One region of the Enterobacter chengduensis genome, then DNA from elsewhere that is predicted to be linked to it. Evidence: predicted binding sites of a transcription regulator. Region 1 holds the regulator's gene; the other holds the start of a gene.

Region 1 (4,176 bases):
GTGAGCTTTCTACCGCCATCAACGCCGCCTTTGGCAGCTTCGCGGACTTCAAAGCGAAGTTCACCGATGCCGCCATCAAGAACTTCGGCTCTGGCTGGACGTGGCTGGTTAAAGAGGCGGATGGCAAACTGGCTATCGTGTCCACCTCAAACGCGGGCACCCCGCTGACCACCAGCGCGAAGCCGCTGATGACCGTGGACGTATGGGAACACGCTTACTACATTGATTACCGCAACGCGCGCCCTAACTACCTGGAGCACTTCTGGGCACTGGTTAACTGGGAGTTTGTGGCGAAGAACTTCGCCGCGTAAGAGACACGCAGAAGGGTTCGCCCTTCTGCGTTTTTGGCTTAATCCGCAGCGCAGGCTGCTTCGGGCTGTTTACGACCCGACGTCATCACCAGCAGCAGGCCGAGCGCGGCAACGATCGCCCCCATCACCGGCACAAAGCTGTATCCCAGCCCTCCTGAAATCACGGCCCCACCGGCCGCCGCCCCGAGCGCATTGCCCAGGTTAAAGGCACCGATGTTGACCGACGACGAGAGCCCCGGCGCTTCATGCGCAACGCGCATTACGCGCATCTGCAGCGGCGGCACCACGGCAAAGGTGGCTGCGCCCCAGACAACCATCGCGATCGCGGCGCCGACTTCATTCCGCGCCAGCCAGGGAATTGCGATCATGATGACAATCAGCAGGGTTAAGAAACCCTTCAGCGTCCCGCTCACGGAACGGTCGGCAAATTTCCCACCGAGGTAGTTGCCGATCGAGAAGCCCACGCCAATCAGCACGAGCATCGCGGTAACAAAAAGAGGCGTTGCGCGGGTGATGTCATGCAATACCGGTGAAATATAGGTGTAGAGGGTAAACATCGCCCCTGCTCCCAGCACGGTGGTGAGCAGCGCGGAGAGCACCTGCGGGCGCATCAGCACCGACAGCTCTCTGCGCACGTCAGGACGTTCTCCCGCGCTGCCTTTCGGCAGGGAGAAGAACAGCGCCACCATCGCGACCACGCCCAGTCCGGCCGTCGCCAGGAAGGACATCCGCCAGCCAATGACCTCGCCCAGCCAGGTTGCCGCAGGCACCCCGCCGATGTTCGCGATGGTCAAGCCCATAAACATGGTTGCTACGGCACTCGCCTGCTTATGTTTAGGCACCACGCTGGCAGCAACGACCGACCCCAGCCCAAAGAACGCGCCGTGGTTAAGGCTGGTCAGAATGCGTGACAGCATCAGCGTGGTGTAGTCCGGCGAAATGGCCGAAAGCACGTTACCCAGGGTGAAGATGGCCATCAGGAATATCAGCGCATTGCGGCGCGCGCGGTGCGAAAGGAGAAGCGTCATCAGCGGCGCTCCTACCATCACGCCGATAGCGTAGGCGCTGATCAACATCCCGGCAGCAGGGATCGAAACGTCTACGCCCCGGGCGATAACGGGCAGTAGCCCCATCGGGGAGAATTCAGTGGTGCCAATCCCAAAAGCGCCAATCGCCAGGGCCAGCAGGGGAAAATTGATTTTCATGCGTCAACTCCGGATGCCGTGTCATGTGGTAACACAGAACAAAGAAGCAGAAAGCATGACATCAATCACAAAAAATGAGAAGTTAACAAAATGGCAAAAAATTTTTGCCTGAGAAGTAACAATCCGGGAAACTGGGAGGAGAAGGCTCTCCCCCCGCGTAAATCAGTGCAGCGCAGCCGTCAGACCCGCCGCGACAATCAGAGCCAGCACAACAACGGTGGTGAACAGCGAAAACTTCAGATCGGAACTCATCAATTTTTCTCCTTTTAATCCCCCCACGAAAAGTGAGCTTGCTCATTTTTGCACAGATTACGTCAAAAATCTTCCTGGATTTATACTGATAACCACTTTACCTCTTCCCCTTTTCATCAAGATAGGACAAAATTCCACGCTAAATTTATTAGCGTACCGGCCATTGACCCCCTCCTGACGTCCCGTGTCGTTTTCCCGGCGTGCCGCAATTCAACATTGCGAGATAAGGGTGAGAGAAGGCAAACGTTTACCTTCAAGTTTTTCAGGAGTTTAGGATATGGTCTGGAGTGACATTTAATGGCAACAATTAAAGACGTAGCAAAACGCGCAAACGTTTCCACTACAACCGTATCACATGTAATTAACAAAACCCGCTTTGTGGCGGAAGAGACGCGCAACGCCGTCTGGGCAGCGATCAAAGAGCTGCACTATTCGCCAAGTGCGGTTGCGCGCAGCCTCAAGGTTAATCACACCAAGTCCATTGGTTTGCTGGCGACCAGCAGTGAAGCGGCCTATTTTGCCGAGATCATTGAAGCGGTAGAAAAAAACTGCTTCCAGAAAGGCTATACCCTGATTCTGGGCAACGCGTGGAACAGCATTGAAAAACAGCGCGCCTACCTGTCGATGATGGCGCAAAAGCGCGTGGATGGCCTGCTGGTGATGTGTTCCGAGTACCCGGAATCCGTGCTGTCGATGCTCGAAGAGTATCGCCATATCCCGATGGTAGTGATGGACTGGGGTGAAGCGCGCGCGGACTTCACCGACTCCGTGATCGACAACGCCTTTGAAGGCGGCTATATGGCGGGCCGTTATCTGATCGAACGCGGCCACCGCGAGATTGGCGTGATCCCGGGTCCGCTGGAGCGCAACACCGGCGCGGGCCGTCTGGCCGGCTTTATGAAAGCGATGGAAGAAGCGCTGATTACCGTGCCGGAAAACTGGATCGTGCAGGGCGACTTTGAGCCGGAGTCAGGCTACCGCGCGATGCAGCAGATTGTCTCCCAGCAGCACCGTCCGACCGCCGTTTTCTGCGGGGGCGACATCATGGCCATGGGCGCGCTCTGTGCGGCCGACGAGCTGGGTCTGCGCGTGCCGCAGGATATTTCCGTGATCGGGTATGATAACGTGCGTAACGCGCGCTTCTTTACCCCGGCGCTGACCACCATTCACCAGCCGAAAGATTCGCTGGGTGAAACGGCCTTCAACATGCTGCTCGACAGGATCGTCAACAAACGTGAAGAGTCGCAGTCCATTGAGGTCCACCCGCGCCTGATTGAACGCCGTTCCGTTGCGGATGGTCCGTTCCGCGACTACCGTCGCTAATCCCTTTACGGGGCCAGCTATGCTGGCTCCCGTAACCATTCCCGGTTTAGCGTTTCGCTGTCGCCCAGATAATCCAGCAGCCAGGCCATCGCTGGCGAGACATCATTTTGCTGCCAGGTCAGGCAACATGCCGCATCCGGGAACGGATTCTCAAGCGTCAGCGCCACCCACTCTCCGGTATCGATGCGCGGACGCGCAAAATGAACGGGCACCATCGCGACGCACAGCCCGGCGCTGAGGCACGTCGCCGACGATTCCCAGTCAGGCGCCACCACCCGCCGCTGGTTGTCCAGCAGCCAGGTGATACGCTTGGGCAATGAACGGGAGGTATCCTCCAGCACCAGCGACGGCCAGTTGCGCAACGTATCGTCGCTCAGTGGCCCTTCCATCGCCGCCAGCGGGTGATCGCGTGCCACCACGCATTTCCAGCTCAGCATCCCCATATCGCGGAAGGCGTAACGTCCCCCGACCGGGATCGCCTGCGTGGCGCCAATCGCCATCTCCACCCTGCCGTCCGCCAGCGCGTCCCATACGCCGTTGAACACCTCCTGGGAGACCCGCAGCTCGACGTCAGAAAAATGGCGATAGAAATCGACGATCATTTGCCGGGTGCGCTCGGGCTTCACGATGTTATCCACCGCGATGGAGAGATGTCCCCGCCAGCCGTTGGCGATCTGCTGGCACTGCTCGCGGGTGATCTGCATTTTTTTGATAACAGAACGCCCTTCCTTCAAAAACCACGCGCCTGCGGGCGTCAATTCCACGTCGCGATGCCGCCGTTCAAACAGCGGAACCGCCAGCCACTCCTCCAGCTGACGCACCGTGTAGCTGATTGCCGAAGGGACGCGGTGCAGCTCCTGCGCCGCACCGCTAAAGCTGCCGTTGCGCGCGACAGCATCGACCACTTCAAGAGAATAATCTGACCACATTTTCTGCCTGCAAAAAATTTGAATGCACCCGCCAAATATTAGCGTTTCACAAGCCGCTTTGCACTCCCTACACTCTGCGCCAACGTACACCTGCCTCCTCAGGAGAATAGAAGAATGCAACCCAGGAAAGGATTTTTAGTCTGGCTCGGCGGCTTA
Region 2 (4,176 bases), 980 kb from region 1:
GTTTCACTGCTGGTGAGGATAGCATGGCTTTGCGCGCGCAGACGTTGCACATCGCGCCTTGCCTGCGGCGACGTGATCCACTGGCTTTCGCCGTTCGCCATCGCCGTGCGACCATCCAGCGAGGCGCCCAGCTTGAGCTGTATATACGGAAATCCCGTGCGCATGCGCTTCAGGAAGCCTTTGTTGATCGCTTCCGCGTCCTGCATCATCAGCCCGTGGCTGACGTCGATGCCTTCCTGCTGCAGACGGTACAGACCGCGTCCGGCCACCTGCGGATTGGGATCCTGCATGGATGCCACCACGCGTGAAACCCCGGCCGCGATCAGCGCCTCACAGCACGGCGGCGTACGCCCGTGGTGGCTGCAGGGCTCCAGCGTGACGTAGGCGGTGGCGCCGCGCGCCTTCTCGCCGGCCATGCGTAAGGCATGAACCTCGGCATGCGGCTCGCCGGCACGGTAGTGGAAACCTTCCCCCACGATTTCGCCATCTTTGACGATAACACATCCCACGTTCGGGTTGGGATGGGTGGTAAAACGCCCGCGCTGCGCCAGCTTCATGGCTCGCGCCATGTAAATCTCATCCTGCATAAGCTTAATCCTGTAAGCGGGCGATCTCTTCGCCAAACTCTTTGATGTCTTCGAAGCTGCGGTAGACGGAGGCGAAGCGGATATAGGCGACCTTATCGAGCTTTTTCAGCTGTTCCATCACCAGGTTGCCGATCATTTTGCTTGGCACTTCACGTTCGCCCAGGCCACGAAGGTAAGATTTTATGTGGTTTAACGCCATCTCAACGTCATCCGCGCTAACGGGACGTTTTTCGAGGGCCTTGAGCATCCCGCTGCGCAGCTTCTCTTCGTTAAACGGCTCGCGCACATCGTTACTTTTTACCACGCGCGGCATGACCAGCTCTGCCACCTCAAAGGTCGTAAAACGCTCGTTACACACCAGACACTGCCGACGACGGCGCACGGATGACCCTTCGCCCACGAGACGAGAGTCGATGACTTTGGTATCCACAGCGGAGCAGAATGGGCAATGCATACGGTATCCCTGTTATCTGGTTAACTGATTTTCATTTTACCCTGATCTCGCCTGACAACAAAGGAAGAGCTTTTTGAGACAAAGGATCTATGTCTTAAACGATGATGCTGGCTACCATAAGTGCGATCCGTTATTTCAAGGAATTAAACGCAATGACAAGACGTTACCTGAAAATATTGCTGGTGGGGAGCCTGTTCACCCTTAGCGCCTGTGCACAGCAAACCGAAGTCCGTCAGATGAAACAGAGCGTGAATACGCTCAATACGGCAATGGACAAACTGAACAAAGAAACGGTGAAGATTACCCAGCAAAACGCGCTGAACGCCAAATCCAGCAGCGGGGTTTACCTGTTACCGGGTGCGAATACGCCTGCGCGCCTCAACAGCCAGGTTGGCACGCTGAAAATGTCGCTGGTGAATGTGGCGGCGAATGCAGATGGTACGCGCGCAACATTACGCATCCAGGGAGAATCCAACAATCCGCTCCCGGCCTTCAGCGGCACCGTCGAATGGGGCCAGATCCAGGGCACCACGGAGAATTACCAGGAGGTGAACGTGAAGAACCAGCTCTTCACCGCCCCGGCCAGCGTTTTAGCGCCGAGTGATGTGGATATTCCGCTGCAGTTAAGCGGCCTTACGCCGGAACAGTTAGGCTTTATCCGCATTCACGACATCCAACCCGCCGCGCAGTAAATCCTTCCTTCTGAGCGGAGTGAAATGTCACTCCGCTAACATTTACATTTCGTATGGATTGGCAACATAAATGATTGCCGCTACAATCCCGGCCGTTTAAAGTACGCAAACGTGAACGCAATCGATTACGCGTGTGAGAGATATGTGAAACAACACATATTTTTGTGAGCAGGGATTCCTATAATAGGCACCGCAGAAACACGAAATATTTAGAAACGCAATTCGCGCATTTTTCACTCCCGGAAGGGAATTTCAATCAGTGGCATGATTATGAAAAAAACATTACTCGCAGCTGGCGCCGTGCTGGCACTGTCTTCCTCTTTCACTGTTAACGCAGCGGAAAACGACAAACCACAATACCTCTCCGACTGGTGGCACCAGAGCGTTAACGTGGTCGGCAGCTACCACACCCGTTTCGGACCACAGATCCGCAACGATACCTACCTGGAGTACGAAGCGTTCGCCAAGAAAGACTGGTTTGATTTCTATGGCTATATGGATGCGCCGGTCTTCTTCGGCGGTAACACCGATGCGAAAGGTATCTGGAACCACGGTTCTCCGCTGTTTATGGAAATCGAACCGCGTTTCTCCATCGACAAGCTGACCGGCACTAGCCTGGCGTTTGGTCCGTTCAAAGAGTGGTACTTCGCGAACAACTACATCTACGACATGGGCCGCAACAAGTCCGGTCGCCAGAGCACCTGGTACATGGGTCTGGGTACGGACATCGACACTGGCCTGCCAATGAGCCTGTCTATGAACGTCTACGCGAAATATCAGTGGCAGAACTACGGCGCCGCGAACGAAAACGAGTGGGACGGCTACCGTTTCAAAGTGAAATACTTCGTGCCAATTACCCAGCTGTGGGGCGGTAACCTGAGCTATATCGGTTTCACCAACTTTGACTGGGGCTCAGACCTGGGCGATAACGACTTCCGTGACCTGAACGGCAGAAAAGCGCGTACCAACGATTCCATCGCGTCCAGCCACATCCTGGCGCTGAACTACGATCACTGGCACTACTCCGTGGTTGCGCGTTACTGGCACAACGGTGGCCAGTGGAACGACGACGCGAGCCTGAACTTCGGCAACGGCGATTTCAGCGTTCGTTCTACCGGCTGGGGTGGTTACCTGGTTGTGGGTTACAACTTCTAACCAGTGCGGGATTGTGCGGGCTGATGCCCTCACCCTGACCCTATCCCACAGGGATAGGGAACAAACACTAAAAACGGCAACGCACGTTGCCGTTTTGCTTTTACCTCGCCGCCCGGCTTTTTACTGCCTCACCTTGCGCAAAAAATCGGCCAACGACCTGTCCGCGCTCTCGCTGAACCGTCTCTCCGTCTGCGCAATATTGAGGCACCGGTCGAGCCGGAAACAGCGATAGTCATCGCGCCGCTCACACCACGCCGCCAGCAGCCAGCGCTCTCCCCAGAAGAACAGCCCCAGCGGCTGAACCTCGCGCTTAGAGAGCTGTCCGGCTTCGTCACGGTAATGCAACGCCAGCACCCGCTGGGCGGAAATTGCCTGGTGAATCCTGTCAAAATCGCTGCGGGAGTGGCTTTGCATGCAGAAATCCGGGGCGTAGATCCGCGCCTGCTCCGCCTTTCGACGACTCTCGTCGGGCAGAATCGCCAGCACCTTCTCCTGGGCCGATTCCAGCTCGCGCGACAGCGATTCCCCTCCCCAGGTTTTGAGCAGGCGAATGGCGACGATCAGCGCCTCTGACTCCTTATTTGTCAGCATCAAAGGCGGCAGATCAAAACCCGACATCAGCCGGTATCCGCTTCCCGCCTCACCTTCCACCGGCACGCCGGAAAGCGACAGGTCGCGGATATCGCGGTAGACCGTGCGCTCGGACACGCCAAGCCGCTCCGCCAGATGCGCTGCCGTTGTCAGACGCCTGCCCCGCAGGATCTGCACAATCTGAAACAAACGGTCAGCGCGTCGGGTCATCTCTTAATCCGCTCTCAGGCAGGTTGATGGAGGCCGACGCGGTTGCCCTCGCTGTCGGTAAACAATGCGATAGTGCCAATGCCCTGCGGCAGTTCCAGCGGGCCAAACACGCACTCGCCGCCCGCAGAGGCAATGCGATCGAGCGTGGCCGCCAGATTGTCAGTATGCAGGTAAATAATAGCGCCCTGCAGAGACGGTGTAACGCCGTCAAATTTTGCCAGCGCGCCGCCGGTGGCCGGATCCTCATGCGGGAAAACCGCCAGCTCCACGCAGTCCATTTTCTCGCGGCGCAGCGAGAGCTGCATCACCGGCTCATAAAAATTGATGGCGCGTTCCATATCCGAGACCGGAATTTCAAACCAGTTAATGACGCTTTTCATACATCCTCCTGCCTGTTGTTTGGGTTCAGAAGGAGTCTACGACAGGGCTCCTGACAGCATACTGTCAGGAGTGTTTGTCAGGAGCAGATAAAAAAAATCCCGGTCAA

Evidence for each region. Region 1 encodes PurR, which represses purine synthesis genes. Its sites were predicted from a motif close to CANGCAAACGTTTGCNTG; they were not measured.
Region 2: a site for PurR is predicted at 1,848-1,865, ahead of FY206_RS06145 (nucleoside-specific channel-forming protein Tsx). Genes of this name have one in related genera too.

The regions. Positions count from the first base shown of each region.
Region 1 covers NZ_CP043318.1:2,216,109-2,220,284, reverse strand. The annotation lists gene sodB (superoxide dismutase [Fe]) at 1-311, shown strand, start outside; gene FY206_RS10940 (MFS transporter) at 350-1,516, opposite strand; gene cydH (cytochrome bd-I oxidase subunit CydH) at 1,679-1,768, opposite strand; gene purR (HTH-type transcriptional repressor PurR) at 2,066-3,091, shown strand; gene punR (DNA-binding transcriptional activator PunR) at 3,109-4,020, opposite strand; gene punC (purine nucleoside transporter PunC) at 4,135-4,176, shown strand, end outside.
Region 2 covers NZ_CP043318.1:1,234,964-1,239,139, reverse strand. The annotation lists gene ribD (bifunctional diaminohydroxyphosphoribosylaminopyrimidine deaminase/5-amino-6-(5-phosphoribosylamino)uracil reductase RibD) at 1-587, opposite strand, end outside; gene nrdR (transcriptional regulator NrdR) at 592-1,041, opposite strand; gene FY206_RS06150 (SadB/YajI family lipoprotein) at 1,194-1,733, shown strand; gene FY206_RS06145 (nucleoside-specific channel-forming protein Tsx) at 2,004-2,888, shown strand; gene FY206_RS06140 (helix-turn-helix transcriptional regulator) at 3,009-3,689, opposite strand; gene FY206_RS06135 (VOC family protein) at 3,704-4,069, opposite strand.